One region of the Thalassotalea insulae genome, then DNA from elsewhere that is predicted to be linked to it. Evidence: predicted binding sites of a transcription regulator. Region 1 holds the regulator's gene; each other region holds the start of a gene.
The links. Region 1 encodes LexA, which represses DNA repair genes until DNA is damaged. Its sites were predicted from a motif close to TACTGTATNNNNATACAGTA; they were not measured.
Positions count from the first base shown of each region.

Region 2: a site for LexA is predicted at 7,912-7,931, ahead of imuA (translesion DNA synthesis-associated protein ImuA). Genes of this name have one in related genera too.
Region 3: a site for LexA is predicted at 8,416-8,435, ahead of dinB (DNA polymerase IV). Genes of this name have one in related genera too.

Region 1 covers NZ_BSST01000001.1:2,256,264-2,266,419, forward strand. The annotation lists gene gtfA (sucrose phosphorylase) at 1-14, shown strand, start outside; gene QQK06_RS10285 (LacI family DNA-binding transcriptional regulator) at 95-1,126, shown strand; gene QQK06_RS10290 (hypothetical protein) at 1,193-1,504, opposite strand; tRNA gene QQK06_RS10295 (tRNA-His) at 1,696-1,771, opposite strand; gene lexA (transcriptional repressor LexA) at 1,928-2,551, shown strand; gene coxB (cytochrome c oxidase subunit II) at 3,096-4,625, shown strand; gene ctaD (cytochrome c oxidase subunit I) at 4,638-6,230, shown strand; gene QQK06_RS10315 (cytochrome c oxidase assembly protein) at 6,244-6,807, shown strand; gene QQK06_RS10320 (cytochrome c oxidase subunit 3) at 6,838-7,722, shown strand; gene QQK06_RS10325 (DUF2909 domain-containing protein) at 7,801-8,010, opposite strand; gene QQK06_RS10330 (SURF1 family protein) at 8,053-8,820, shown strand; gene QQK06_RS10335 (hypothetical protein) at 8,805-9,362, shown strand; gene QQK06_RS10340 (COX15/CtaA family protein) at 9,365-10,156, shown strand, end outside.
Region 2 covers NZ_BSST01000001.1:1,358,640-1,368,795, forward strand. The annotation lists gene QQK06_RS06205 (hypothetical protein) at 1-248, opposite strand, end outside; gene QQK06_RS06210 (PEP-CTERM sorting domain-containing protein) at 423-953, opposite strand; gene rpsI (30S ribosomal protein S9) at 1,231-1,623, opposite strand; gene rplM (50S ribosomal protein L13) at 1,627-2,055, opposite strand; gene QQK06_RS06225 (hypothetical protein) at 2,270-2,674, opposite strand; gene QQK06_RS06230 (error-prone DNA polymerase) at 2,685-5,783, opposite strand; gene QQK06_RS06235 (Y-family DNA polymerase) at 5,793-7,202, opposite strand; gene imuA (translesion DNA synthesis-associated protein ImuA) at 7,202-7,885, opposite strand; gene QQK06_RS06245 (TSCPD domain-containing protein) at 8,003-8,668, opposite strand; gene QQK06_RS06250 (adenosylcobalamin-dependent ribonucleoside-diphosphate reductase) at 8,696-10,156, opposite strand, start outside.
Region 3 covers NZ_BSST01000001.1:3,289,856-3,300,011, forward strand. The annotation lists gene nqrF (NADH:ubiquinone reductase (Na(+)-transporting) subunit F) at 1-337, shown strand, start outside; gene QQK06_RS14875 (FAD:protein FMN transferase) at 573-1,610, shown strand; gene nqrM ((Na+)-NQR maturation NqrM) at 1,638-1,856, shown strand; gene QQK06_RS14885 (porin) at 2,422-3,474, shown strand; gene QQK06_RS14890 (type 2 periplasmic-binding domain-containing protein) at 3,487-3,903, shown strand; gene QQK06_RS14895 (methyl-accepting chemotaxis protein) at 3,997-5,613, shown strand; gene QQK06_RS14900 (GNAT family N-acetyltransferase) at 5,700-6,515, opposite strand; gene QQK06_RS14905 (DMT family transporter) at 6,502-6,963, opposite strand; gene QQK06_RS14910 (NAD(P)H-dependent oxidoreductase) at 6,965-7,591, opposite strand; gene QQK06_RS14915 (Crp/Fnr family transcriptional regulator) at 7,651-8,277, opposite strand; gene dinB (DNA polymerase IV) at 8,451-9,512, shown strand; gene QQK06_RS14925 (MBL fold metallo-hydrolase) at 9,527-10,156, shown strand, end outside.

The DNA of each region.
Region 1 (10,156 bases):
AGCTGTTAGCCTAGCGTTTTGATAGTAGGGACGTTTTGCACTTTTTATGAAATAATGCCAACAAAATTAACGCTACTATTAACCCAAGGTAACCATGACAGCTAAGAAAATATGGACGCTTAAAAGTATTGCTAAAGAATTAGGGGTATCAAACGCCACTGTATCTAATGCATTTAATCGTCCGGATCAGCTTTCTAAAAAGCGCAGAGAAGAAATTCTTGCATCATGCCGAAAACTTGGTTATTCAGGGCCAAATAAGGCAGCACAATCATTGAGAAAAGGGCAATTTAATATTGCTGCCCTAGTATTGCCTGATAGCGTTGAATATATGATCACAGACCCGGTCGCTAGTAGTTTTGTTAAAGGGGTTTCTTCAGTACTAGAAAAAAATAAGGTCAACTTACTGTTATTTTCTGGTGTTTCGGACAGTATCGACAGTGTTGCTGATTTTGTTGATGGCTTTATTTGTTATGGTAGCCCACGTAACTCTGCTTTAATTGAACAGCTTAAACTTACTGATAAAAAAGTAGTGACCGCAGATTTTGATATTGACCGTAAAGCCTCGGTTGGTATTGACAATCAACAAGCGGCTTATGAAATAGCAAAACTTGCAATAAAAACTAAAGATGACGATGTAGCGATATTAGGGCTTAGGATCATTGATTCTCAGCTTACCAGCAGAGTATATGATTTACCTGAGCTGGATTTACACGCCTCTATTTCTCATCAACGTCTACAAGGCTATCGGCGGGCGATAGCGGAGTTAGGGGTTAATTTTAGGGAAGACAGGCTATGGAATATTCCAGAAAGTAATCATCATTACGCGTTAATTGCGGCAAAAGAAGCATTATCTTCCAGCCCTAGACCAAACGTGCTCTTGTGTATGAGTGATACAATTGCATTAGCGGCGTTAAAAGAAATTAATGCTATGGGGCTGAAAATACCTCAAGATATTAGAGTGGTTGGTTTCGATGGCATTGAAGAAGCAACTCGCTCAACCCCACCGTTAACTACTATACACCAACACAGTGAAGTCAAAGGCAATAAAGCCGCAGAGCTTTTTATTAGCCGAGCCACTGACACTATTACCATTCCCTATTATATTGAGAGTGGAAAAAGCTGTTAATTAGCAGAGTAATAACTGGAAAATTTTTATCGTGGCTTCTGGATGAACACAACAGTTAGTGTCTGTTTACCGTTTATCATCATGTGAGAATAGATAGTGCCATATCTCGGCAAAGCTTGCTTTTATTAGCCAATAAGTAAGTGAATGGTGGCGATGCTTTGCGCAAATTTCGCGCTTTTTATGATCTTGCTGTTGATGAATTTCTTTTAACTGCTCTTTGGAAGCTAAGTCTTTTTCTTGCGCTAGTTTTTTGTTCATCGCCTTATTAGCGCATTTGGCATAAGCCTTCCTTGCTTTAGCATCAAGATTTGCCAAAATACTGCCCGTTCCTTTGACCACTTTTCCTTTCACTATTTCATGTGAATGCAACATGCTCATGATAAAGCCCATATAGTTACCAACTTACATTAACTAAGACCGTATAACTTAAAGATTAGTTTCAGATATAAACGTAATGGTGCAATGGCAAAGCATGCCAAAAGTAATTTTAAATGAAAGGTTTAAAGATCAAAAATGCATAATTTTTGATCTGCAAGCACATGTAAGAAAAATTTGAGAGAGTAAAAGAATGGGGTGGCTAATGGGACTTGAACCCACGACAACCGGAATCACAATCCGGGGCTCTACCAACTGAGCTATAGCCACCACAGAAGAAATATGGTGCCTTTCTAAGGCGCGAGGATTGTATTGTATTTCGCAGTTAGTTGACAAGGAAAAGTTTTATAAAATTTTAGGACTTGCGATTATTTACAGCCTGTATACAATAACAGTGATACTGTGCAAACTTACAGGAAGTGCCAAATGTCTGAATTACGTCCTCTCACTCCTCGCCAAGAGCAAATTTTTGAATTAATAAAAGAAAAAATTTCCGCTACTGGGATGCCGCCAACGCGTGCTGAAATTGCTGATTTTTTTGGCTTTAAATCGGCCAATGCGGCGGAAGAGCATTTAAAAGCGCTGGCGAAAAAAGGTTATATTGAAATGTTACCTGGTACGTCGCGAGGTATCCGTCTGGCCGAAGAATTGATTGAAGAAGCCGGTTTGCCGTTAATTGGCCGGGTTGCAGCAGGTGAACCTATTTTGGCACAGGAACATGTTGAAGACAGGTATCAGTTAGACGGCAATTTATTTCATCCTTCGGCGGATTATTTATTGCGCGTTAATGGTGAAAGTATGAAGGATATCGGTATTTTGGACGGTGATCTCTTGGCAGTGCATCAAACTACCGATGTCCAAAATGGTCAGGTCATTGTTGCCCGGGTTGAAGATGATGTCACTGTTAAACGTTTTAAACGCGAAGGCAATGTTGTTTATCTACATGCTGAAAATGAAGCCTTTGCTCCGATTAAAGTTGATCTCACTACTCAGCACTTTAATGTTGAAGGCCTCGCCGTAGGCGTTATTCGTAATGCCGACTGGATGTAATATGATTTCATAATTATCCCAGCAGACTTTCTTTCTCCATGAGAGAAAGTCTACAAATCACACTTCTGTTTAAAAATTAAGCTATTAACGATATATTTCTAAGAATAATTATCATTTCCTCGTAATATTATTGCTATTAGATTGTTTTTTGTTCAAAAAATATCCTTGCGGTTTCTTAATATCTAAGATTTTTTAGAGTAATTGCACAAAAAGTAAACATTCTCTCTATCCCCTATCAGACGTGCGATCTAATTGTTTAGAGTTGTAACTCTATTGTTATTGTTAGCTTTTTTCTTAAAATTGTAAAAAATTATAAATTGACCTAGATCAAGAATTAGGTAATTCTAGGATAGAAAATGAACAAATATAATAATAAGGCGAACTTTTCACTGTACAAAAATTCGTCAGGAAAATAACAATAAAACATACACCAAAAACTAAGACATAAGAGCTAAGCATTACTATGTAACTTCAGTTTTGGAACTTAGAAGGGTAGAGGAGATGTCGAGTGAGTAGACGTAACCTAGGTTGGCTACTGTTAGGGATGATTCTTCCTAATATAGCTTGGGCGGAAACGCAGTTGAATCTTACCAAAGGTGTCACGGAAATCAGTAACGAAGTGTATGGATTACACATGTTCGTGCTGTATATATGTACCGCCATTGGTGTTGTAGTATTTGGCGCTATGATTTGGTCGATGATTTTTCATCGCAAATCTAAAGGAGCAAAAGCGGCGTCTTTTCATGAAAGTACAAAAGTCGAGATAATCTGGACGGTTGTGCCCATTCTTATTTTAATCGCGATGGCAGCTCCTGCCACTAAAACACTGATTGCGATGGAAAATAATGATGATTCTGACCTGACTATTCAGATCACAGGCTCTCAATGGAAATGGCATTATAAGTATTTTGATCAAGGCATAGAATTCTACTCAGTTTTATCTACCCCTCGAGAACAATTTCAAAACCAGCAGGGAACTGGGCAAGATAAAGGCGAACACTATTTATTAGAAGTGGATAAGCACTTAGTGATCCCGGCGAATAAAAAAGTACGTTTCTTAATGACCTCAGATGATGTTATCCACTCTTGGTGGGTGCCAGCGTTTGCGGTTAAACAAGATGCGAACCCGGGCTTTATTAATGAAGCTTGGACCAAAGTGGATAAACCGGGTATTTATCGCGGCCAGTGTGCGGAGCTTTGCGGTAAAGATCATGGTTTTATGCCTATTGTGGTAGAAGTCAAATCAGAAGCTGATTTTGATAACTGGCTCAATGAGCAAAAACAATTAATCGCTGATGCGAAAGCAGCTGAGGCGGCATCACTGAATGCGTCAATGTCAATGGATGAGTTAATGCAATTAGGTGAAACTACTTATAATGCCTATTGCGCGGCATGTCACCAACCAACTGGATTAGGTTTACCACCAGCTTTCCCTGCACTTAAAGGCAGTCCTTTGGCTACATCGGGCAGTGTCGCAGATCACATTAACGTTGTCTTTAATGGCCGTGCCGGTACCGGTATGCAGGCTTATGGTAAACAATTAAGCTTAAAAGAAATTGCAGCAGTCGTTACTTATGAGCGTAATGCTTGGGGTAACAATACTGGAGATGCAGTACAAGCAGCAGATGTTCAGGCTGTAGCCGGTGGTAGCCCGACAGCAGCACCAGTTAAAGAGGCAGTTGAGAAAGTGGTTGAACAAGTTACTGAAGCTGTATCTGAAGCGGCAACTGCGGTCAGCGAAGATTTATCTAAGCAATATACGCTTGATGAAATGATGACAAAAGGTGAAAAAGTTTATAACACTATGTGTGTTGCTTGTCATCAACCGACAGGTGCAGGCTTACCACCAGCGTTCCCACCATTGAAAGGCAGCCCAATTGCGGCCGGTGATATAAATGTCCATATTGATATGGTCGTCAACGGCAGTAAGAAGAATCCAGCGATGGCTGCGTTTGGTGCTCAATTATCTAAAACTGACATTGCTGCGGTAATTACCTATGAGCGAAATGCTTGGGGTAATAATACTGGTGATGTTGTACAACCCGCAGACGTTGATGCTGCAAGTGCTAAGTAGGGAGGCAGAATAATGACTACAGAAGCTATTCACGACTCGCATGGGCACGACGAACATCATGACCATAAAATGACGGGTATCAAACGTTGGTTATATACCACTAATCATAAAGACATAGGTACTTTGTATTTATGGTTTGCGTTTATCATGTTGTTGACTGGCGGTGCGTTAGCGATGCTCATTCGCGCCGAGCTATTTCAGCCTGGATTGCAGTTAATGGAACCAGACTTTTTTAATCAGTTAACGACAACGCATGGCTTGATTATGGTGTTTGGTGCCATTATGCCAGCGTTTACCGGCTTTGCTAACTGGATGATCCCTATGATGATAGGGGCGCCCGATATGGCATTGCCAAGGATGAATAACTGGAGCTTTTGGATCTTGCCATTTGCTTTTTCAATATTGATTGCATCTTTTTTTATGGAATCTGGGGCACCTAACTTTGGCTGGACCTTCTACGCACCACTATCGACCACTTATTCAAATGGTAGTACCGCATTCTTCGTCTTTGCCGTGCATATTATGGGTATTTCTTCCATTATGGGGGCGATCAACGTTATCGTTACTATAATGAATATGCGGGCGCCAGGCATGACTTATATGAAAATGCCGTTATTTGTCTGGACATTTTTTATTACTGCTTATCTGTTAATTGCCGTTATGCCGGTACTGGCAGGTGCAGTGACTATGCTATTAACGGATACCTATTTCGGCACCAGCTTTTTTGATGCCGCAGGTGGTGGTGATCCGGTATTGTTCCAGCATATATTCTGGTTCTTCGGCCATCCTGAAGTCTATATTATGATTTTGCCGGCATTCGGTATCGTATCGACTATCATTCCAGCCTTCGCTCGTAAGAAACTATTTGGTTACAGCTCTATGGTGTATGCAACCGCATCAATAGCGTTTTTATCATTTATCGTTTGGGCACATCATATGTTCACAACCGGTATGCCGTTATTTGGTGAGCTGTTCTTTATGTATTGTACCATGTTGATTGCAGTACCTACTGGCGTGAAAGTGTTTAACTGGGTGGCAACCATGTGGCGTGGTGCATTGACTTTTGAAGTGCCTATGTTGTTTTCCATCGCTTTTGTGATTTTGTTTACCATCGGTGGCTTTTCTGGTTTGATGCTGGCAATGACACCGATTGATTTTCAGTATCATGATACCTACTTTGTCGTTGCACATTTCCATTATGTACTAGTTACCGGGTCATTGTTTTCTATCTTCGCCGGTACTTACTACTGGTTACCAAAGTGGACTGGCAATATGTATCACTCAGGGTTAGCTAAAACACATTTTTGGTGTTCATTAATCTCAGTGAATGTGCTGTTTTTCCCAATGCACTTTTTAGGCTTAGCAGGTATGCCACGTCGTATTCCTGATTATGCACTGCAGTTTGCTGATTTTAATAAGTGGGTCAGTATTGGTGGCTTTGCCTTTGGCTTATCTCAGCTAATTTTCTTAGCTGTAATTATTAAGTGTATTAAAGGCGGAGAAAAAGCGGAAGCTAAGCCTTGGGATGGTGCTGAAGGGTTAGAATGGACAGTACCAAGTCCTGCGCCGTATCACACTTTTGAAACACCACCTAAGATTGATTAATAGGTCGTTACTAATGAGCACTGAGCAACAACCAATGCAGCCTGAAAATAACAAAAAAGTCGCTAAAACAGTGAAAAAACTGATGTTAGTGGTGTTTGCTATGTTTGGCTTTGGTTTTGCTTTAGTACCATTGTATGACGTGTTTTGTGATATCACCGGGTTAAACGGTAAAACATCGAATTCGGCAGCTAATGTCAATGCTGATGGCATAGACGAAAGCCGAACCATTACTGTGCAATTTATCAGCCGAACCGCTAAGGGCATTCCTTGGCAGTTCGAGCCGATGGTAAACGAAGTAAAAGTGCATCCCGGTGAAATGAAATTAGTTAAGTTTTATGCGAAGAATGAATCGCTTAATGACATAGTGGGTCAGGCGGTTCCGTCAGTTTCACCAGGGCAGGCGGCGATTTATTTTCAAAAAATAGAGTGTTTTTGTTTCAATTCCCAACCTTTGAAATCACAAGAAGATGTTGAAATGGCGTTACAGTTTTATGTCGATACTGAACTGCCACAAGAGGTATCAACTATCACCTTGTCTTATACTTTGTATGACATCACAGGTTCGGTTGAATCATAGGCGTAGTGCTTAAAACACAGGGGAAAAGTTATGACAACAAAAAAATATGAAACATATTACGTACCCGCACAAAGCCATTGGCCTATTGTTGGGGCGGTTGCCTTGTTCTTAATAGCAACAGGGGCGGCAAACTATGTCACGGATCTGAAAAATGCGGAGTCCGGGCTTGGCGGCTATGTATTGCTTGCCGGTATTGCCTTAGTAATTTATATGCTGTTTGGCTGGTTTAACAATGTTATCAACGAGTCAATGTCTGGCAAATACAGTCATCAGATGGATAACTCGTTTCGTCAGGGAATGAGTTGGTTTATTTTTTCTGAAGTGATGTTTTTTGCTGCCTTTTTTGGTGCTTTGTTATATGCCAGAACTTTTGCGGTGCCTTGGTTAGGCGGTGATGGTAATAATGCCATGACCAATCAGGTTTTGTGGCCAGAATTTACTGCGCAATGGCCATTAATTAAAACCCCAGATGGCAGTGAAACAACCGGTATGGGGTGGTATGGCTTACCGTTAATCAATACTATTTTATTATTAACCTCGTCAGTTACGGCTCACTTTGCTCATGTCTCGTTAGAGCAGGAAAAAAGAGGCATGCTGAAATTCTGGCTTGGCTTAACCGTGGCGCTAGGTATAGTGTTCTTATATTGCCAAGGTCTGGAATATGCTCACGGTTATTCAGAAGAAATGAAGTTGTTCTTAACCAGTGGCATCTATGGTAATACCTTTTATATGTTGACCGGCTTTCACGGCATGCATGTTACTTTAGGTACCATTATGCTAATTGTGATGTTGATCCGGGTCTTTAAGGGACATTTTACCCCCGATAATCATTTTGCCTTTCAAGCCGCGAGTTGGTATTGGCACTTTGTTGATGTGGTTTGGGTGATGCTATTTGTCTTTGTTTATATTCTTTAACGGTAAATAACTCACAATAATATTCATAATTAAGTGCATATAACGTCAGTTAATATGCACTTTTTATTATAAAAAAGCTTAATATGGGCGTGGATTAGGGGTGATCACGCCGGTTAATATACCGAGCAGCAATAAGATAACTATGATGACAGAAGTCATCACTCGGCGGCCAATAAATTTTGACATGCTTGGTTTATTGGAGTCATTTCTATTCATTGATATCAGCGCTTTAAATAAGTTAAAGATCATGAATATTAGTAAGCCAACGATAATTATCTTGATAAGCACAAAACCCTCTCTTGTTAAACTAATTAGTATTTACGGAAAAGTATGCAGTTCATTAATGTTAAAGATTACTTTCGTCAACTAAATTGGTTTGTTGTTGCCATTACTTTGCTCGTCTTTTGTGGATTAATCAAGCTTGGCTTATGGCAATCTTCCCGAGCGCTGGAAAAAGAACAACGACTAGCGCGTATCGCACAATATCAAACCCAACAGGCGATTGAACTACAACAGTTACTGGCGTTGAGTAAATCTGAAAAACAGCTAAATGACTTACCGGTACGACTAACGGGGAATTTTGAACCAGACAAGGTTTTCTTACTTGATAATCAAACTAATCAGGGACGGTTAGGTTACCGAGTATTGCAAATATTGCATACCGATCAGGGCGCTGTATTAGTGAACTTAGGCTGGGTTGAAGGTTTTATTGATCGAAATCAATTGCCTTCGGTTACTCCGTTAGTTGGTTTGCATCAGGTTCGGGGGAATATTCGCATACCTGAACAAGGGGTTATCTTGGCTGAACAGGATTATTCTTCGGTACGTTGGCCGTTTAGAATACAGCAAATTGAATTGGTGAAAATTTCGCAACTAATTGCTGAAAAACTATTGCCCTTTGTTATTTACTTAGATACAAATGAGACTATCGGATATGAAAAAAATTGGCGTCCGATAGTGATGCCGCCTGAAAAGCATCGCGCTTATGCCTTTCAGTGGTTTTCACTGGCAACTGCCTGGTTAGTTTTAATTTTGAGTGCCAGTGTGTGGTTCTATAACAATAATAAAAATGAAGGAAGTATATGTCGTCGCAGTTAGCTAAATCTCGGAGAAATTTGTTGCTAGTGCTAGGGGTATTTATTATTCCTGTTATTCTGGCAAAGCTGGCACTTGATCAGCACTGGTTCAATTATGGTGTCACTAATCAAGGGCATTTAGCTGAACAGCAAATCACCTTGAAAGAGATGGGATTAGCGCATGAAAAATTTAATCAACAATGGTTGCTGCTCTATCGTATACCCGATAACTGTCAGCAATTTTGTCAACAACTCTCATTAGCCATCAATAACACCTATACCTTGTTAGGCAAAGAACTACCTCGTGTTACACCGGTTGCACTGCATCAAGTCGCGCCTAGTCATTTACCTAGCGAAAGCTTGCGTCATCATAAATGGTTAACTCTGGCATTAACAGACTTAGCTAAGCCGCACCTTGCCAGTGGCCAGTTAGTTATTGTTGATCCTATGGGGAACTTAGTGATGTCATATGATGTGCCTGAATCTGAACAACAGCTAAATCAATATAGCAAAGCGATTTTGGCAGATATGAAGAAGTTGCTGAAATATTCGAGGATTGGCTAATTATGCAGGATAAAAAGATACAAAATCTAAGAAAATTAGTGCTGGTTAGCATTTTGCTTGCGTTGGTAGTGGTGAGCTTAGGGGCTTATACCCGGTTAACTCACGCCGGGCTTGGTTGTCCGGACTGGCCAGGCTGTTATGGTTTACTTGATGTGCCAGAATCCCATGAGCAAATTACTAAAGCTGAACAGGCTTTTCCAGAGCGCCCGGTTGAACCCGAAAAGGCGTGGAATGAAATGATCCACCGCTATTTTGCCGGCACACTAGGTTTATTTATTTTAGCTATTGCGTTTATTTCTGTTGGTAATCGCCATCAGGGAACGCCGTTTTTCCTTCCGTTATTGATTTTATCTGTGGTGATATTTCAAGCGTTATTGGGGATGTGGACAGTGACTAAAATGTTAATGCCAATTGTGGTGTTGGGGCATTTACTCGGTGGCTTCACCACCTTATGTTTATTGTTTTTACTGTATTTACGTTTGACTCCATACCGGGTGCCCGGCGGCGATGTCTCGGTAAGAAAGTATGGTAAATTTGGCTTAATCGGTGTGGTAATTTTAGCCGCTCAAATAGCGCTTGGCGGCTGGACTTCATCAAATTATGCCGCGTTAGTCTGTGTTGAATTACCTATATGTCAGGCTGGTTGGGTTGAGCAATTAACATTTGAGGATTCGTTTGATCCGATCCCTCCGCACAGAGACAGTTATGAATTTGGTCACCTTGATCACGATGAACGGGTGACGGTGCATGTGATGCATCGCATCGGCGCTATTATCACCACCTTGTATTTATTA
Region 2 (10,156 bases), 900 kb from region 1:
GCATCCATACTTTTACGATATTTTTTCGCAAATTTGTCTATTGGTAAACCATTACAGCTAAACTGGCTTACTTGAATATTAGAATATTTATATTCCTTAGCTTTCGCTTTTAGCGCTTGATCTGAAACTGTTGCTGCAATACAAATTTCAGTATTAATAGAATTGTCGGCATTAACAAACTCAACCGCTTGTACAGCACCGATAGACCAAAGCATTAATACTAGGGTCTGTAAAATTTTAGTATTCATAATATGTTTTACCTATTAAATAGTTATGGGATTACAAAAAGTTATAATTTTTCCCTTATAAAGGTAGAACAAAAATACCGAGTGTAAAGCTTAGTGATAATGCTCCTTGATCAGTATCAAAAATAGCCCAAAAAAAAACCGACATAATGTCGGCTTTATCTTCTATATCATTGATTAGCTTAATACTGAAACTTTACGTCGTGTTAAAGCGAAACCTAATAAACTAAGAAAAAGTAATGGTAACGAAGCAGGTGCTGGAACATCAACCGGCTCAGAAACTTCCCTAACATAAAACGTATCGCAAGGCGTGCTACCAGTACAGGCAAGTCCATTCCCATACGACATCATGTTAGGTCCCGACATAATGTAACCATCCGAAAGATCCCACGTATTAACGCCAACTTCTGCTGGAGCATTCCAATAGGCTGTCGATTCTATCGGATCACCACTATTGAGAAATAGGTTCACTAAGTTTTCAAATAAATAATCAAGCTCAGCAGTCGTAGCGAAGCGCCATCCATCATGAAACGAAGGAAGTTCCGGAGCCAATATACTACCGGTTCCCCACCTCGATGCCCATGTCCAATCGACACCCGCTGACGTTATATAGGTATCACTTGGTAAATCAGTGATTAAAGCTGCATCAGAGCTTGCATTAAAAAAAAGCATAAATACGGCTAATAAAGCTATTATTGAATTTTTCATGTTACACCCTAGCTTTTCGGTTTACATTCATTAGTGCATCTATGATGCCAATACTATTAACTCTATAAGATATAAAAATAATCACATTAAAACTTTGTTAAAAATTAGCTTGTTGTAAATAAACCTGACACTTTGTCAATTATGACATCGAATAGAAAGTTTCTTCAGATATCAGCCCAATAACTACATAAAGCGAAACTTATATTACCTAATATCACCACTAAAAAAATAAAAAAAAGCCGACATAATGTCGGCTTTTCGCATAAAGCAGTAAAGATTAACGTTTTGAGAATTGAGGCTTTTTACGAGCCTTGTGTAAACCAACTTTCTTACGTTCAACTTTACGCGCATCACGAGTAACGAAACCAGCTTTACGTAGATCGCTACGTAAAGATTCGTCGAACTGCATTAATGCACGTGTAATACCGTGACGGATAGCACCCGCTTGACCAGAAATACCACCACCAACAACAGTGATGTTAAAGTCAAACTTTTCTAACATTTCAACTAACTCTAATGGTTGACGAACAACCATACGAGCAGTTTCACGACCGAAGTACTCAGAAATGTCACGTTTGTTAATTGTGATTGCACCGTTACCAGCTTTCATAAACACACGAGCAGTTGAGCTCTTGCGACGACCAGTACCGTAATATTGATTATCAGCCATTGCTTACAGCTCCAAAAGTTGTGGTTGTTGTGCAGCATGCTTGTGCTCAGCACCAGCATACACTTTAAGCTTACGGTACATTTCACGACCTAAAGGACCTTTAGGTAACATACCTTTAACAGCAAATTCAATCGCACGCTCTGGCGCTTTATCAATTAACTTTTCAAAGCTAATTTGCTTAAGACCACCAGGGAATTCAGTATGCGAGTAGTAAATTTTACCTTTCGCTTTATTACCAGTTACTTTTACTTTCTCAGCATTGATAACAACGATGTAATCACCAGTATCACAGTGAGGAGTATATTCTGGTTTATGCTTACCGCGTAGACGGCTTGCAATTTCAGTAGCGATACGACCAAGAGTTTTATTCTCAGCGTCCACTAAAAACCATTCGCGTTGTACGCTTTCTGGCTTAGCTACAAAAGTTTTCATTTAAAAAACCCAATATTAAAATGTTACTAAAAAATAATCGTATGATTATCAGTTAAAAGACTACGCTTTTACCCCTTCGAGTATCGAGTCTTGTGTCTATATCTTGGGAGATAATAGACATTTGTAACGTCAGGGAGCGCGCATTATACAGAAGAATCTCCAAGAGATCACGTATAATTTTTAATCTTTTTCTCTGTTTACGCCTTTAATATCACTATAAAAATAAAATATCTGGGTGATCAATTATCCCAATGGCTTCAGCGGTTAACGCCGCCTGGCGTTCCTGCTCCGTTAAAATGCCTACAAATGGCGTTTGTCGCCTTAATCGTTTCATTTTATTTGAGTTTTCTAATACGCCATCGTTAAATGCCTGGCTGTCATTGACATTTTCTAATAAACACAACCAGTGTAGATAGTCACTATATCCAATACGTCCTTGTTCTCTAAAGTCTGCCAACTTAGCGATAACCTGTTGGGTCAATTGAGGTTGTTTAATAATTTTATTAGTCATAGCCCGATGCAACAGCCAAATTTGTTTATCAATATATTCATCTTTAATCGACCGTTTTGATAGACGATATTGCCGCTTTTTATTGCGCTTTAGCGGGTGAGAATGCATATAAATTTCCTCAATGAAAATCCCTTGAGGCACAAGATAGTGCCTGATAATGCTCTGATAAATCTGTTAACCGACCAGCAACAACATGCACCACTTGTTGCTCTTTTTCGACAATGCCATGTATTTGTAATATTTTAGCTGATAAAAAACTTTGCTTTTGTGCTCTTGCCGTTGCCATCCACACCACCACGTTGATATTTCCAGTTTCATCTTCCAAAGTGACAAAAGTCACTCCCGCCGCAGTACCAGGACTTTGTCTTCCTGTCACTACACCAACAACAGAAACTACCGATTTGTCAGGTTGTAAAATCAGTTGCTCCGCCGTAATGCTGTGCCGTGAGATACCTGAGGCTTTTAATAGCGCAATTGGATGTTGAGTTAAACAGACCCCGGTCGAGGCATAGTCTTCCAGCAAGTTATCATAATCAGTGGGCAATAACGGATATTGTTCCTCTAGCGAAGTATGCTGCATTTCAGGCTTTTGCATTAGTAATGGCAAACGATGATGGCTATTCATTAAATGCCATCTAGCCTGATAACGGTTATCAGCTAAGCAGCGAAAACAATTGGCACTTGCCAGAGCTTGCAAATCCGTTGCTTTTAACCCTAGACGATTAATATCAACAAAATTTTGATAACCCAACTTGGGCCTTTGCTGCACAATTAAAGTACCGTTTCGTTCACTAATACCTTTAACCTGTTGCAGTCCTAATTGCAGCGAAAGTCCCTGCTCTGTACGCACCAATGTATGTTGCCATTGAGATTGGTTAACACAAACAGGCCGTACTTCAACCTGATGGCGTTGTGCATCCTGAATCAATTGCGACGGAGAATAAAACCCCATAGGTAAGCTGTTTAACAAGCTACAATAAAATACCGCCGGATAATAATATTTTAACCAGGCAGAAACATAAGCTAACACGGCAAAACTGGCTGAATGAGATTCAGGAAAGCCATATTCACCAAAACCTAATATTTGTTCAAAAATACGTTCAGCAAATGCGACATCATAGCCTCTTTCCTCCATACCATTTATCAGCTTATTTCGAAAACGATTAAGTTCGCCGTTTTTTTTCCATTTCCCCATGGCACGTCGTAACTGATCCGCTTCCCCACCGCTAAATCCAGCAGCTACCATCGCCAGTTTAATCACTTGCTCCTGGAAAATAGGTACTCCTAATGTTCTTGAAAGTACATCCTTAACCGCTTCAGAGGGATAATCTATCGCCTCAATGCCATCACGCCTTTTCAAATACGGATGCACCATTCCCCCTTGAATTGGCCCCGGTCTGACTATCGCTATCTGGATCACTAAATCATAATAATTTTTAGGTTTGAGCCGAGGTAACATACTCATTTGAGCACGAGATTCTATCTGGAATATACCAACAGTATCTGCCTGCTGGATCATTTGATAAACCTGAGGGTCATCAGGAAAGCCAGTGATCTGCGCAATCGATAATTGCTGCTGATAATGCAAATGTATCTGCTCAAACGCTTGACGAATAGCGGTTAACATACCTAACGCAAGTACATCCACCTTTAATAAGTGCAACGCTTCTAAGTCATCCTTATCCCACTGGATCACAGTACGCTCAGCCATGGCAGCATTTTCAACCGCTACTAGTTCATACAAAGGGCCGGCAGAAATCACAAAGCCTCCGACATGTTGTGACAAATGTCTTGGCACCCCTTTAATTTGCTCGACCAGTTCAATAAATTGCTGCGCTTTCTTACTTTCTAAATCCAGCCCTAGCTGTGCTATCTGGCTATACCAGGGAGATTGCTGATCTCGGCGGTTAATACTTTTAATAAAAAACTCAAGCTGAGTGATATTGAAACCAAGCGCCTTCCCCACTGCTCGGATTGCACTTTTCAAACGATAAGTTACTACAGTTGCTGCCAGTGCCGTGCGCTCTCGACCATATTTCTGATAAATATACTGAAACACTTCTTCTCTGCGCTGATGTTCAAAATCAACATCTATATCTGGTGGCTCTTGGCGTTCCAGGGAAATAAAACGTTCAAATAACACTGAAATTTGTCTCGGATCGACAGCGGTAATTTCTAAGCAATAGCAAACAATGGAATTAGCTGAAGATCCCCGGCCCTGATATAAAATGCCTTGGCGTTTAGCAAACTGAACGATGTCATAGATGGTGATAAAAAAGTGCTCATAGTTCATTTGCTCAATCAAATTAAGCTCTTTAGCAATAATTTGCTCGATATCCGCAGGCACCCCGGTGGTGAAGCGACGTTTCTTCCCCTGTTCAACCAATATTCTCAAATAAGTGATAGGGGTGTACTCGTCAGGTATCAGCTCTGCCGGATACTGATATCGCAACTCGGATAAACAAAAATGGCATTGTTTAGCGATTACCACAGACTCAGCAAGTAAGCCTGGATCAAATAGCCGAGCCATTTGCTCCAAAGGGCGAAGCGAACGCTCGGCATTACTCAGTAATTGATGCCCCAACTTATCGACACTTTTACCGTAGCGAATCGCACTAAGTACTTGTTGAAGAGGTAAATTTGCTTTATCACTCATCAACACATTACCGGTGGCAACAATCGGCACATTATACTGCTGTGCTAATTGCTGACACTGTAATAAATATTGCTTTTCTTGCGACGCCAGCTGTCGAAAAGCAGCCAGCCATAATCGCCCGTGATGATAACGCTTAAACCATTGCAGCCAAACTATATCCCGTTTTTTGTCACCACTTGCAAGCCACAGTAAGAAACAATATTTCAATGAATTAATATCCCAGTCCGTTAAACGATAATGTCCTTTAGTACAGCGTCGGCGACTGTTAGTGATCACTCGGCACAATTCGGCATATGCCTGACGATTAGGACAAAGTAGTACCAACTCAGTCGCGCACTGATCACGCTGAAAAGTAAAACGGGCACCGACAATAAGCTTTAGTGCCAACTGATGCTGCTGAATGTAACGATGCGCTTTGACTACACCGGCTACTGAGCATTCATCTGTGATCGCAATAGCCTGATAATTATAAGCCTGTGCTTGACGAACTAATGCTTCAGGACTTGAAGCGCCATGCAAAAAAGAATAGTAACTTTGGCAAATTAATTCTGCATATTGCATCTTAACCACCTAGGCAAAATAACCATGAATAAACCAGCGATGATCCGCCTGACGATATAACCAGCACCATTGCCCGTACGGATTACGACCAATAAAATAATCCCGTTTCACTGTATTTTCCCACCATGCGGTTTCAATACGCTCTGGCGATGAAAAAACCGCTATTTCTGTTGCTAATGCTAACGGCTCGGGTAAAAGATAACTTGGTCTTAATCGAGTAAAATGCTCCGTTTTTATTTTTCGCTGGCTCACTAAATTTATCGGTGCATAACCATTGGCGCATTCTGGCCGATAATCATCCGTTAATAACAACGAGTGCACCCGACTCTGACCTAATTTCGCTAACAACAAACTAAGCAGTCTTTGCCGAGTATACTTGCCCTCTGCTAGAGAAAAAAAATCTCCTGACTGCTGCTGTTGCGAACTGAAACGCTTACAGGTTAGGCTGATAGCAACCACAGGAGCAGCTAATTGTAATGACGCTAAGGTGAGTTCAGTGAGACTTAACCACTGTGATGCCTGATAGATAGCTTCAGCACTATTAATCACCACGTCTTTTGACGGCTGATTACGTAAAAACAAAGTGATCACTAAACGATCACTCAATAAATCGGCTTTCTTTAGGTAATTCGCTAATAATGACAACAAGCTTTTAATGGGAAACAATAATTTATTACTGTCGTTAATTTCATAAAGCAATTCCAAATAATGAAAAAAATGCCCCTGAGGCTGATAAAACACCATGGGCAAATCATCACCATTCACTAAACGACGAAGATAATGAGTAACCGAACTATCAAAACGTTGACTTAGCTGTTCTTTTGGTAAGCTTAGTAACTGGCCAATAGTCTTAGCACCAATTTTATCCAGTTGCTTTTGCACTTTTTGGTCAAGCGCTAAAGAATTAATCGATAAGGAGTTCAGTATTGATAGCACCTTTTTTTGCTCAGTTAATAAACGATCAACCTTAGCTCTGGCTAATACTTTAGCTGCGCTGGGACTATAAGCTGTAGCATAATGTAAGCTCAGCTGCAGCGGTTGTAATACCGACTGCAAATTTTGCCAGTATCCGCTCAAATCACCGTATAAAGCCAGCATATTTTCTATGCGTAAATACAAACCATTTGGGCTATCTAATGCAATATCAGAACTCACTTGATATAGCTGTTCAGCAATAAAAGTAAGTGTTTGCCGCTCTTGTTGCTGACAATAAGGCAACACCTGTAATTGATGCTCTAAGGCAACAGCTGTCGCCAGCCCCATACCGAGTCTTAAACCACTTTGTTTCGCCTGAGCATTAAGTTGGACAATTTCATTGTTATTGCCATCTAAGATCACTACCGGCTGCCAGTCACGACCTCCCTCAGTCACAACACCATCAAGCTGTAACGATGGAAAATAAAGATAAGCCCACAACATCAGCTAACCTGAATATCAGCAATCCGTCGCTTAGTTGCTCTCGGCTGCTCAGCCGCCACAGTAAATTCAGGCCAATGCGCTTGCATATCAACAATAAACGCGGATGACGGTGCACAACCGCGACATTTATCAACAGTCACTTTGATCCCCAAAGCATCCGCGATAAAACGCATACTTATGTGTACTGGTAATGCCAGGCTATGCTTAAGCAATGGCCGATATAACAATAAACAGCTATGGCCCGTTTCACTAGCTAACAACAGGCGTTTTACCTGATGTAAGGCGATATCCGCGCACCAGAGTAAAACACTCTGACAACAGCCACTTTTTAAGCACAGTTCAGCACACCACAACGCATCTTTTTCATGTTCAGGAGTTAAAATATAGACTTGAGAAATATCTAAACCAATAGCATGCAAAAACTCACTGGAAACCAAAGCGGGGGGCGCGATAAAAACGATTAATCCTTGCTGCTGCGCCTGTAGAAGATAACGACTAAAGAGACGAACTTCACCAATACCATTCAGGCTTTTTATTTCTACAACCCCATATTCAGGAAGCCCACCGGCTAATTTTTCATCTAACTGTTCATAACCAGTTGCAATGGATTTCGGCTGAGCTTTCTGCTCAAAACCACGCCAAAGCAAACGCTGATTAGTTAAGCTTTCAATGATCGGATTCATCACAACAAATAATTACACCGCACCAATACTGTTTATTTATACAGTATAATTATCTATTGTGAAAATGCAAATATTGCTTAACGGTTAATCGTTATAGCAATAGGCTCAAAATTACTGTTAACCACATTTTGAGTCTCCACAATTTAAACAAGTGGCACAACCATCGAGTAGTACCACCGATTTTTGATGGCATTTACTGCATTTACTGGCGCTAGCCGGAAAAGCGTGCTGTTCACTCTCTTGTTCAGCCATTGCCGCTTGTTTTTTTTGTTGAATATAGGCCTGCTGATGGGCATCTATTTCATGCTCTGGCAGCATGTCTAAGGTCTTTAAATGGGTTTCGATGATCTGCCCAATTTCCGCAACAACCGACGGCATAAAGATGCCGGTACCGCGCTGGTAGTAGCCACCTTTAGGATCAAATACTGCTTTGAGTTCTTCGACCAGAAATGTGCAATCACCGCCTTTACGAAATACTGCAGAAATAACCCGAGTTAATGCCACTACCCAGGCATAAAACTCCATATTTTTTGAGTTAACAAAAATTTCAAAAGGGCGACGAATTTCCTGCTCACTTCCTGGGTTAAGCAAAATGTCATTAATTGTTATATACAAGGCATGATCGGAAATCGGTGGCTTAATTTTATAAGTAGAACCCACCAACATTTCCGGGCGCTGTACCGTTTCATTTAAATTGGTGGTTTGTGGGGCTTCTGCATGTTCTGCTTGTGATTTGGCAGTATTAACTTTTACTGCGGTAATAGTTTGAGTAACTTCTTTCATTAACGTTATCCTTAATAATAATTAGTGTTACAGCTTGCCGTAATAGCCTTCTTTTAGCGCATCATGAAGATTTGCCGCGGTGTGAGTTTCACCATCGTAAATCAGCTCTTCATTGCCTTTCATGGTAAAAGTTGAACCATCCTCTAAAGTAAATTCATATTCCACTGAGGCCAGATCGGTTTCTTTTACTAACACTCCCTGATGAACTTCAGGGTTAAACCTGAAGGTAGTGCAACCTTTTAATCCTTTATCGTAGGCATAGAGGTAGATATTTTTAAACGTCAGGTAATCACAATCCGTTGGTACGTTAATGGTTTTAGAGATAGAAGAGTCGACCCAATATTGGGCAGCAGCCTGAATATCAACATGTTCTTGTGGAGTAATACTGTCACTGGCGACAAAATAATCCGGCAATTGATTGTGGCCATCCGCGCTATAGGCTTGTGCATCTTCATTAATAAAATGGCGATAAGCTAACAGCTCAAAACTGGCAACCGCGACCGACTCTTTTGATTTCTTCCCTTCACGGATAATATTGCGATGATATTCATGGGCAAAACTCGGCTCAATACCGTTGGACGCATTATTCCCTAAACTCAATGCTAAGGTACCGGTTGGTGCTATTGAGCTATGATGAGTAAAACGTGCACCGACTTTCGCAAGTTGCTCAACCAATTCAGGCTGCTCTTCGGCAATTCGTTGCATATAACGACTATATTTTGCGTGCAATACCGACCCTTTAATGTTGTCGCCGACTTTAATACCATCCGCTTTCATTTCCGGTCGTTTCGACAACATCTGCGCTGTCACCACAAATGACTGTGTTAATACTGGCGCAGGGCCTTTTTCTTTTGCCAGCTCTAATGCCACCTGCCAGCCAGTGATAGCCATCACTTTAGAAACTTCCTCAGTAAAAGCCACGGCTTGTGGGCTGTTATAAGGAATTTTGAGCATGGTCAGTGCCGAACCTAACCCTAAATAGCCCATGCCATGACGGCGTTTATTTTGAATTTCCTGGCGTTGCTGTTCCAATGGCAATCCATTGATTTCTACTACATTATCCAGCATGCGGGTAAATACTTTGACCACTTCCCTAAACTTAGGCCAATCAAACTGTGCCTGTTCACTAAACGGCTGCTCAACAAATTTCACTAAATTAATAGAACCGAGTAAACAAGCGCCGTATGGTGGCAATATTTGCTCGCCACAAGGGTTACTGGCGCGTAATTGCTCACAAAACCAGTTGTTATTGTATTCGTTGGCATGATCAATCAATAAAAAGCCTGGCTCGGCATAATCAAAGGTATTACTCATGATCATGTCCCATAAGCGATTCGCCGGAATACGATCATAAACTTTACAGGCAATTTGTCCTTGTTGATTAACTATATAATCGTGCTTTTTGACATAGTCTTCATCAAAATAATTTTCACGAAAATGTATCTTGCTACTATCCGTTAACTTTATTTTTTCTGCCGCTAGCTCTTT
Region 3 (10,156 bases), 1.0 Mb from region 1:
GCGTCTTAACTCTAAGCGTAAGATGTCATTCTGGTATGGTGCACGTTCACTTCGTGAAATGTTCTATGAAGATGATTACAATATGCTGGCGGCGGAAAATGATAACTTTGAGTGGCATGTTGCGTTATCTGATCCTCAACCTGAAGATAACTGGGACGGTATGACTGGCTTTATTCATAACGTACTTTATGAAAACTATTTGAAAGATCATGAAGCGCCAGAAGATTGTGAATACTATATGTGTGGGCCACCAATGATGAACGCTGCTGTAATTCATATGTTAAAAGAATTAGGCGTTGAAGACGAAAACATCTTGCTTGACGACTTCGGCGGATAACATCTGATTTTGATGACCTTTTGACTGCTACTCGGCGTTAGAAGTACTCACCTAGTAAACTAGGCTCCGTGCTTCTGCCTTGATTAGCAGCCAAAATACGGCTCAAAATAAAATGTTATGGAATATATGAATAAAAGGTGACTTAGGTCACCTTTTATTTATCTAAGTGACTTTGGTCGGTTTAAGAGGGCGACATAAAGGTGATTTAGATAAATAAATTATTAGGATAATTGTTATGAATACTATGAAATCAATTGCATATTTATTTATCGCTTTGTTATTAACTGGGTGTTTTCCAAGTAATGATTTGGAAAAACGAGAGATATTGCTACAAGGCATTACTATGGGGACCGTTGCTTATCATATTAAATATGTCGCCGATCCTAAGGGGAGCGTTGATATTGATAAGCAAAGTGTCGATATGCATCAGGGGGTGGAAGCTATCTTAAAGCAACTGAATCAGGATATGTCGACCTGGATCCCTGATTCTGAATTGTCAAAGTTTAATAGTGCGACAACGTTAGAGCCGGTTGAGATTTCTGAAGGTTTACGCCGTGTGGTAGCTGAATCTATTCGTTTAGGCCATTTAAGTGGTGGTAAGCTAGATGTTACGGTTGGCCCTTTGGTAAATCTATGGGGCTTTGGTCCGGAAAGCCGTCCTGAAAAACAGCCGACGGATGAAGAAATTACCCAGGCGAAGGCACGTGTTGGTATTGACCATTTGACACTGGTTGAGAATAAAATGTCAAAAGCCATTCCAGAGCTTTACGTAGACTTATCTACCATTGCTAAAGGCTACGCAGTTGACTTAGTTGCGGAATATTTAGAGCAACAAGGCTTTAATGATTATTTAGTGGAAATAGGAGGTGAATTAAGGGCAAAAGGTTTTAAACATACCGGCGAATTATGGGTTGTTGCGATAGAAAAGCCAATTTCTGAAGAACGAGCTGTGCAGCAGTATATTGTGCCGAAAGATAACGCTGTGGCAACTTCTGGTGATTATCGTAAGTATTTTGAAGAAAATGGTCAGCGTTTTTCTCATATTATTGATCCACATACCGGTAAGCCAATTGACCATAAACTGGTTTCCGCCACTGTTATTCATCCGTCATCAATGACCGCCGATGGTTTATCGACAGCTTTGATGTTGATGGGAGAGCAAAAGGCACTAGCGTTTGCTGAGCAAAATGAGCTTGCAGCTTACTTGATCATCAAAACCGATGATGGCTTTATTGAGCAAAGTACAGTAAAATTCATGCAGTATCTCAAGTAGCTGCTTTATTAACTTAAGGTTAAATCGATGACGATTTTTTTTATTACTTTCGGCTTTTTTCTCGTTGTTGTTGTCGCGATGGCTGTCGGTTATATTTTTCAGCAAAAAACCTTGGCAGGCAGTTGTGGTGGCTTAGGTAGTATTGGCATTGAAAAAGCCTGTAACTGTGATAACCCTTGTGAAAAGCGTAAAGAGCGTGAACGCAAGGCAGCACAGCAACAAGCGATTGATATTAAAAATATTTAAGCTGGCTTCTCAACGAGTTCAACATATCCAAACGCCTGATGATTTTCATTGGGCGTTTTGCGTTTTGCGTTCTGCTTTAAGCGCTAATATACCTATTGTTCAATTCTCTAATATACCCTGACACATTTTAATTCTCATTTTCCTAAAAAATAGGCAGATATCATGCGGATGAATTCCGATAAAAGCGAGGACAAATAAGTATTTATCTGTAAATTTAACGCATTTAAAACTTGCTATCGAATAGATTTGTACTATTACTTAATTTAAACAAGTGACAATACGTAACATAATAATAAGTTTCATTATTTTACTGAAGGTACCGGTTTATTAGTCTTCTTAAATTAGGCTTATCTTTGTCAATAAAGCGAATATATGTTGTCACTGTAGTGCTTTGCTAAGTACTCATTTATAACTTCACTTGTTAAAAGTATTAGTAAAACTTTATGCGTCACTGAATTTGAGCCGTATCACTTAAGTGCGATTTTGGGTTTTAAAGTGAGCAATGTCTAATCTATTTCGGAGAACCGTGATGAGAGTGAAAAAGTTTGCACCTAGTCTAGTGTTAATGTCGTCTATGCTAGCGTGTACTGGGGCGTATGCAGAAGTTAATCTATCGGGGTTTGCCAGTATTAATGCTGGTAAAGTATTGAGTGGGGATGGTGTCCCGCAATTTGATGTGCCACCTACTTTTCTGGCTGATTACCCAATAGTGTCGGCCTATAAGGAAGAATGGGATTTTGATCCTGAAAGTTTATTTGGTGTGCAAATTAGTGCTGATTTATCTCATGGGATATCTGCAACTGCTCAAGTAGTTGCTCGGGGCGCTAATGAGTGGGATCCTGAATTTGAGTGGGCTTATATTTCTTATGAACTCAATGATGAATTCACCATTCAGGCAGGTAAAAAGCGCTTGCCGCTATTTTATTATTCAGACTTTTATGATGTTGGCTATGCTTATGTATGGATGCGAGCACCGGCAGATAATTATACATGGCAGATCTTTAACTATACAGGCCTCAATGTACTGTATTCGAAAGATATTGGTGACTGGTCAGTTGTCGCTAATCTCTATACTGGTAAAGAAGATGACAAAGACAATAAGTTATTAGGTGACTTCTTCTTTGGGGGCTCTGAAACCCGAGAAATTTGGAAAGATATTTTCGGCGGTGTAATTAATCTAAGTAAAGACTGGTTCGAAGCTCGTTTTACTATTATGGAATACACTAACGAACGTTATATCGATGGTGAACGTGTGATGTGGGATGGCAAAGATCATCGCGACGGTACCTTTTACGGTGGTGCGTTTAACTTCGATTTAGGCGATTGGTTTGTATTAACAGAAATGAGTCGTCTAGATCTAGATGATAATTATGATACACGAATGGTTACCTTTGGTTATCGATTAAATGAGTTGACACCTTTTATTGCTTATTCTGAGTTTGATCAAGACGAAGATGGAGGTGAAGAACACAATACGACGTCTATAGGACTACGCTGGGACTTTCATAGCTCAGCCGTATTTAAGGTTCAGTATGACAAAATTGAAGATAAATCGTTTGATTTAGCCGTTGCTGGTGATAGCAGGGCATTATCTTTTGGTGTTGACGTTGTGTTTTAAGGTGTGACAGATATGAAACTATTTAAAAAATTATTTATAGCCAGCGTTACAGTTACAACTTTTAGTTGTTTTGCTGAAGTTTCAGTAATTGTTAATAGCAGTAATGGCGACACTATTAATCAAAAGTTGATTAAACAAATATATTTAGGCAAAGCGAAATCTTTTCCCAGTGGTAATAAAATTACGGTATTAACCTTAAATGACGATGCGAAAGGAACTGATTTATTTCGTCAAAATGCATTGAATAAATCGAATAGCCAGTATAAGTCTTATTGGGCTAAACGTGCTTTTACCGGGAAAGGAACACCTCCTAAAGAATTATCGAATGCCAATGAAATGATCAACGCAGTCAAATCTGATGCTGGTGCAATAGGGTTTGTGGACAGTAGCGCCGTCACTGGCGATGTGAAAGTCGTGGCGACATTTTAATGTGAGTGAAGTAAATAAGTTAGTTACTTCTACCTGATTGCTCATTAGTGCTTTCAGGTAGAAGCTACATTTTATATGTGTGCTGAGGTGAAGATGCAATTTTTTAGTCGATTAAAGATATTCCATAAAATTCTCGCTATTCTAGCGGTCGCAATTTTAAGTTTTGTTGTTAACTTAGTGATCAATGTCAGCGCAATATCCAAAAACCAACAGTTGTTAAAGTCGATGCAAGATACGGCGATTCATTTGGTTAATCTAACCAGTGAAAATGTAACGGCATGGCAGAGAACCGATGAGTTTTATACACAAAGCGTCTCCTTTGGTGATGAAGATTTGATCACTGCTGCGAATGAATCATTAGAGAAGATTATTACTAATTTGAAACGGGTGAAGTCGCTCGATCCCTCGTTCTCATTAATTGATAAATTAATCAGCCAAGCTAATCAATATCACAGTATTGCGAATGAAATATCAACCGGCTTTATTAATGAAGAGATTGATTTTCAGGCGGCTCAAGGCAAAATAAATATAAAATCACAATTATTTGAGCAGGTGAATGAAGCATTACAAAAGGATAAAACGAATGCAGCCAGTTTGTTTAATCAGTTGGTCGAGCAAACGGTTGAAAACTCGAGTGACTCTCGCGATTTAAGTATTTTAGTTGGTATTTCGTTATTAGCGTTGATGACGGTTTTAAGTGTGGTAATAGCACGCTCTATCAGTCAATCAGTGACTTCAGTAAATGATTCTTTACGAGAATTAGCCGAAGGTGGTGGAGATCTTACCAATCAGCTGTCTGTTGAAAGCCAGGATGAACTCGGAAGTGTGGTTAAACACTTTAATATATTTACACAAATGCTTAGAGGAATAGTTAAGGAAGTGGTCGATGTCGTGATGCCTTTAAGTCAAAGTGCGGAGCAGCTTGCTGAAAAAGTGCATCAAGTTGATGAGAATGTGAAAAGTCAGTCGGAAGTTGCCGAAGTCACTAAGCAGTCGATGATAGAGATGCAGCATAGTGTTACCGATATTGCGAAATCGGCAGCTGAAGCAGCAAGTGCTGCTGAAACAGGTGAAGTTGAAGTAAATCAAGGTATGAGCAACGTACAACGTTCTTTATCGGTTTCTGGTGAGTTGACCGAAGAAATTACCAGTGCTGCGAGTGTGATTAATCAACTGGCGCAAGACTCGCAAAACATGAATCAAATTTTGGATGTGATTAATGGTATTGCAGAACAAACAAACTTATTGGCGTTAAATGCTGCGATAGAAGCGGCAAGGGCAGGCGAACAGGGGCGTGGCTTTGCGGTTGTTGCCGATGAAGTGAGAAGTTTAGCGTCACGCACAGCTTTGTCGACTACTGAAATTAGAGAGCTATTAGATAAGCTGATCTCTGCTGCGGAACAGTCGGTTAACTCAATGGATCTCGCAAAAGGTAAGGCTGACAATAATGAAAGCATTTCAAGGGAAGTTGATCAGTCTTTAACCAACATTAAAGAACAAATTGGCCTTATTAGCACCATGAATAGTCAAATTGCTACAGCAACAGAAGAGCAATCCAGTGTCGCTGAAACTGTAGTGAATAATATTGAAGAAATGTATAACAGTTTTTCATCAACAACTTTAGCGGTTGAGGAAATTGGGGAAGTGGCTAATCAGCTTGACGGCAATGCAAGTCAAATACGAAGCGCGACGTCGAAGTTTATTATTTAGTCTCTGCTTTGTATAAAGCTAAAGTTAAGCCAAAAATTTAACTGCATTGAGGCTCTTTAAATTGAGCCTCAATGCATTTGAGGACGTTACAGTTTTTGATAGTTATCAATAACAAACTGCTCATTAAAGCTTAATTTTTGATAAAGCGGTTTGCCAGCACTAGATGCTTGTAATACTGCGTAATCTCCCCCTAAATCAAGACCACGTTTAATCATCTCTATCATCAATGGTTTCGCTAAGCCTTGTCCTTGAAATTCTGGCACTATACCAACTTGATGAATACCGACAATCTTACCGGTTTGATAAAGTAAACCGCAGGCAACTGGGATTTGATCTTGCCAGGCGAGCAATAACTGAATATCTGAATTTAGGCTGAGCTGCTGGATCACTTGATAATTGATTTGATAGCCAAATGCCTTGCTACCAACCGTAACCCAATGCTTGATATCTTTATCACTCGATATGGGGGTAATGTATAGCGTTTTCTTGCTGGTAGGCAATTGTAGGTTATCGCTTAATGGCAGATACATTGCGGTTTGCTGAAAGCTTAGCGTCCAGTGTTTGCTATGTTCACTAAGGTAGTGGTTAATGGTTTGCTGTGTTGCTTGAGCGCTGGCATCTAGCGCTTTTATGATATTGGCTGGCCAGGTAGGAAATATGCTGCCAGGGCGCAGCTGGCTGAGTAAATTGCTCAGTTGACTATGGGATATCGGTTCCGACGGGTAATGAGCTGCATCCTGTGCTTTATCAAACCAAACACGGTTTGGCCAGTCGTTGTTTTGCGTGAGTTGGTATTGTTTAACTGCATTGAATTGGTTCGCGCCATAGCATTGCCACAGCGCAATTAAGTTTGCCAGATTAGCTTGATTAATCTGTTCTTTGTTTAACTTAACGATTGCCATGAGAGAACCCTCCGTTAATTAATATAATGCCGGCGATGAATAACAAAATGCCAATAGATAACTTAATATCGATAGTTTTTTGTGGCAGGTTAAACCAACCAAAGTGACTGATGATGTTCGCCATGATGATTTGTCCTGCCAGGGCATAAGACATCATGGCGCCAACGCCAAGTTTTGGAATAAGGTAATAAAAAGTACCAACACCAAACGCTGCCAACATACCGCCAGTAAACCATAAATACAGAGGTACGGCGCGTATATCGTCTAATCGTGGTAACTGGCTGGCAGTAAAAGCAATCACTAACAATGAAGACAAGCAGGCAATAAAAAATGCGATACTCGAGCCCAAGAGGACATTTTTTACCAGTAAACCAAGTTTGGCATTCATTGCCGCCTGGATGGCAATAGCGCCGCCAGCAGCCAGTGCCAATAATGATAATAGATTCATCTTAGAGCTCCATGACCATTTCTTGATAATCTAACCTGACCTTGGTTCTGCTCGCAGCTAAATCCTGAGCATCTCGATAACCCAAGGCACAAATGATCGATGCTGTTAATGCTTGCTGTTTGAGGTTAAGCACTTGGTCATAACCGTCACGATCAAAGCCGGTCATAGGACAGCTATCAATTTGTAACAGTGCGGCTGAGGTTAGTAAATTACCCAGAGCGATATAACTTTGCTGGTGTGCCCACTCCTGTTGTTGCTGCTTAGTCATTTTTTCTAGCGAGCTTTTCATGTGGTTGCTATAACCAGTAATACTCTCCGCTGGCTGCTTAGTTGTTGCCAGGTATCTGTCGAGATAACTATCTACAGTGTGGTCGCCAATGTTTGTCTGGCTGGCAATCACAATCAAATGAGAACAGTTTACTACTTTATCCTGGCCAAAAGAGTGAGCGAGCAGTTGTTGGCGAATGCTGTGAGATTTTATCACTAAAACTTTATAAGGTTGTAGGCCATATGACGAGGCGCTTAACCGTGTTGCTTCCATCAGCGTGGTGATTTTATCTTGTGGAACCTTTTGTGCTGAAAATTTTCTCACGGCGTATCGCCAGTTAAGAGCGCTAAGTAAGTTCATCGTTATCGTCCTTTAGTTAAATTTTGCGCAAGGTTAAAATGAATAACGATGGCTTTCATTTACATAGGTTGATCGATTGAACACTTTTTTCGGATGCGGCTTAATTGGGTCGGGGTGATCCCGAGGTGAGCGGCAATATGGTATTGAGGAATACGATCGATTAGCTCTGAGTGTTGTTTAATAAACTTGTGATAGCGCATAGCGGCGTCTTGTTGGACGATTTCAATTTCTCTTTGATCTTTATCCAATAACCAGTTTTGTTCTAAATAGTGAATTTGAAACAGTTTTAAATCGTCTTTTTCTAATAATAGCTGGCGAAATTCCTTGAAGTTGATATCAACTAACTCTGTTTCCTCAATGGTTTCCAAAGCAAATCTTGATGGTGTATTAGTTAACAGCGCAGTCATCGTACCTGGAAACATACCTTCACTAAAAAAATTTTTATTGTACTGATCGCCTTTTTCATTGCTGGTGTAGCCACGCACTAGGCCTCGGTAGATATAGTAGTAACTCTTAGGAATGTCGCCAAGTCCTACGATAACACTCGCTTTTGGTAATAACTTGATTTGGGTGATTGCGCAAAACGCCTGCCAGGTGCTATCAGACAGCGGCGCATAACTTTCCATCGAATGTCTAAGTGTTTGGTATATCTGTTGTTCTTTTATTGTCAGTTTATCTTGTTTCATTACTTGATTATCTGCTAATACGCTTTTTTAAAAAAGCGAATATGGTGAGTTTTGCTAAAAAATTATCACGGAGGGCTAATAGGTGGCTACTAGCAATTTGGGCTCACGCAAAATTTGATTTTTATTTTTGAATAAGTATACTGTTTTTATTTACAGTTGTTTGTGTCAGGGTTATGCGCAAAATCATACATATCGATATGGACTGTTTTTATGCCGCGGTTGAAATGCGTGATAATCCGGCTTACCGTGAGATCCCTATAGCTGTTGGCGGTAACAGCGCCCGTGGTGTGCTCTGTACCTGTAATTATATTGCCAGAGAATATGGTGTGCGTTCTGCTATGCCAAATCATCAGGCAAAAAAACTATGCCCTGATTTATTGATAGTCAATGGCCGGATGGCGGTCTATCAGCAAGTATCCAAGCAGATCCGAGCAATTTTTCAACGTTATACCTCAGTGATAGAACCACTTAGTTTGGATGAAGCTTATTTAGATGTCAGTGATTGTCAACTGCACTACGGTAGTGCGACCTTAATTGCTCAGCAAATTCGAGCCGATATTTACAATGAATTAGGACTTACCGCTTCTGCAGGAGTTGCGCCGAATAAGTTTTTGGCAAAAATCGCCAGTGATGAAAATAAACCCAATGGCCAATGTGTGATCAGCCCTGATCAGGTATCGGAATTTGTTGCAGATTTATCGTTAAGAAAAATTCCTGGTGTTGGGCCAAAAACTGCCGAGCGCTTGGCTCAACATGGTTTTTTGACTTGCCGGGATATCAGGAAAAGTTCGATTGCCAAGTTGCAGTTGGTGGCCGGCAAGCAGGCGGTCAGCTTATATCATCGAAGCTTTGGCAAGGATGAACGTCCAGTGGAAACCCATAGAGAGCGTAAATCGCTCGGTGTGGAAACTACGGTTGTCCACAATATTAACACGCTTGAGCAGGTACTCGCGGTCGCAGATAGTTTGCTGGAGAAATTAAATAATCGTTATTTAGCCTGTCAAGATAAGGGCATTGTCAAACAAGGAGTGAAACTTAAATTTGCCGATTTTAATCAAACCACGGTTGAACAGCAAAGTGGTGAGATAGACGCCAGTATATTTAAGGCGTTATTTGCCAAGGCGATGTTAAGGGCTGATAATCGAGAAATTCGCTTGGTGGGGGTGTCACTAGGGTTTGACAGTCAGCAAAAAGTGTTAGTTGACAGTGGGCAACTAACCCTGCCAATTACATAAAAAAGGATAATAAAATGTTTAAAAAGTTATTAGCCACCTTACTTTGCGTTGTGGCCGCTACCGGACCATTAAGTGCTGGGGAAATGGACGATGTTAAGTTACTGGCAACCAAAGCGGGCGCTAATGTTTATATGTTAACTGGCGCTGGTGGCAATATTGGTCTGCTGGTGACGGAAAAAGGATTATTATTGGTTGATGATCAGTTTCAGCCGCTTGCGGAGAAAATAGAAGCGGCAATGCAGGAGATTAACAATAACGAATTAAAATATGTGGTTAATACGCATTTTCATGGTGATCATACCGGCAGTAATAGTTACTTTGCTCGTCAGGCACCGATTTTTGCCCATAAGAATGTCAGGGCACGCTTAAAAGCCGAAGAAGATTCAGATATCTATCGTTTACCTGTCGTAACTTATCAGGAGGGCGCGACCATCTATCTGGATAATGAAGAAGTTCAGTTGCTTCATCTTCCTGCTGGTCATACCGATGGCGATACTGTGGTCTATTTTAAGCAGGCGAATGTGCTTCATACCGGCGATTTATTTTTTGAACTTGGTTTTCCCTATATCGATCTCGATAGTGGTGGTAGCGTGAAAGGTTATCTGACCAATGTTAAGCAGCTGATTAGTCAAATGCCGGACGAT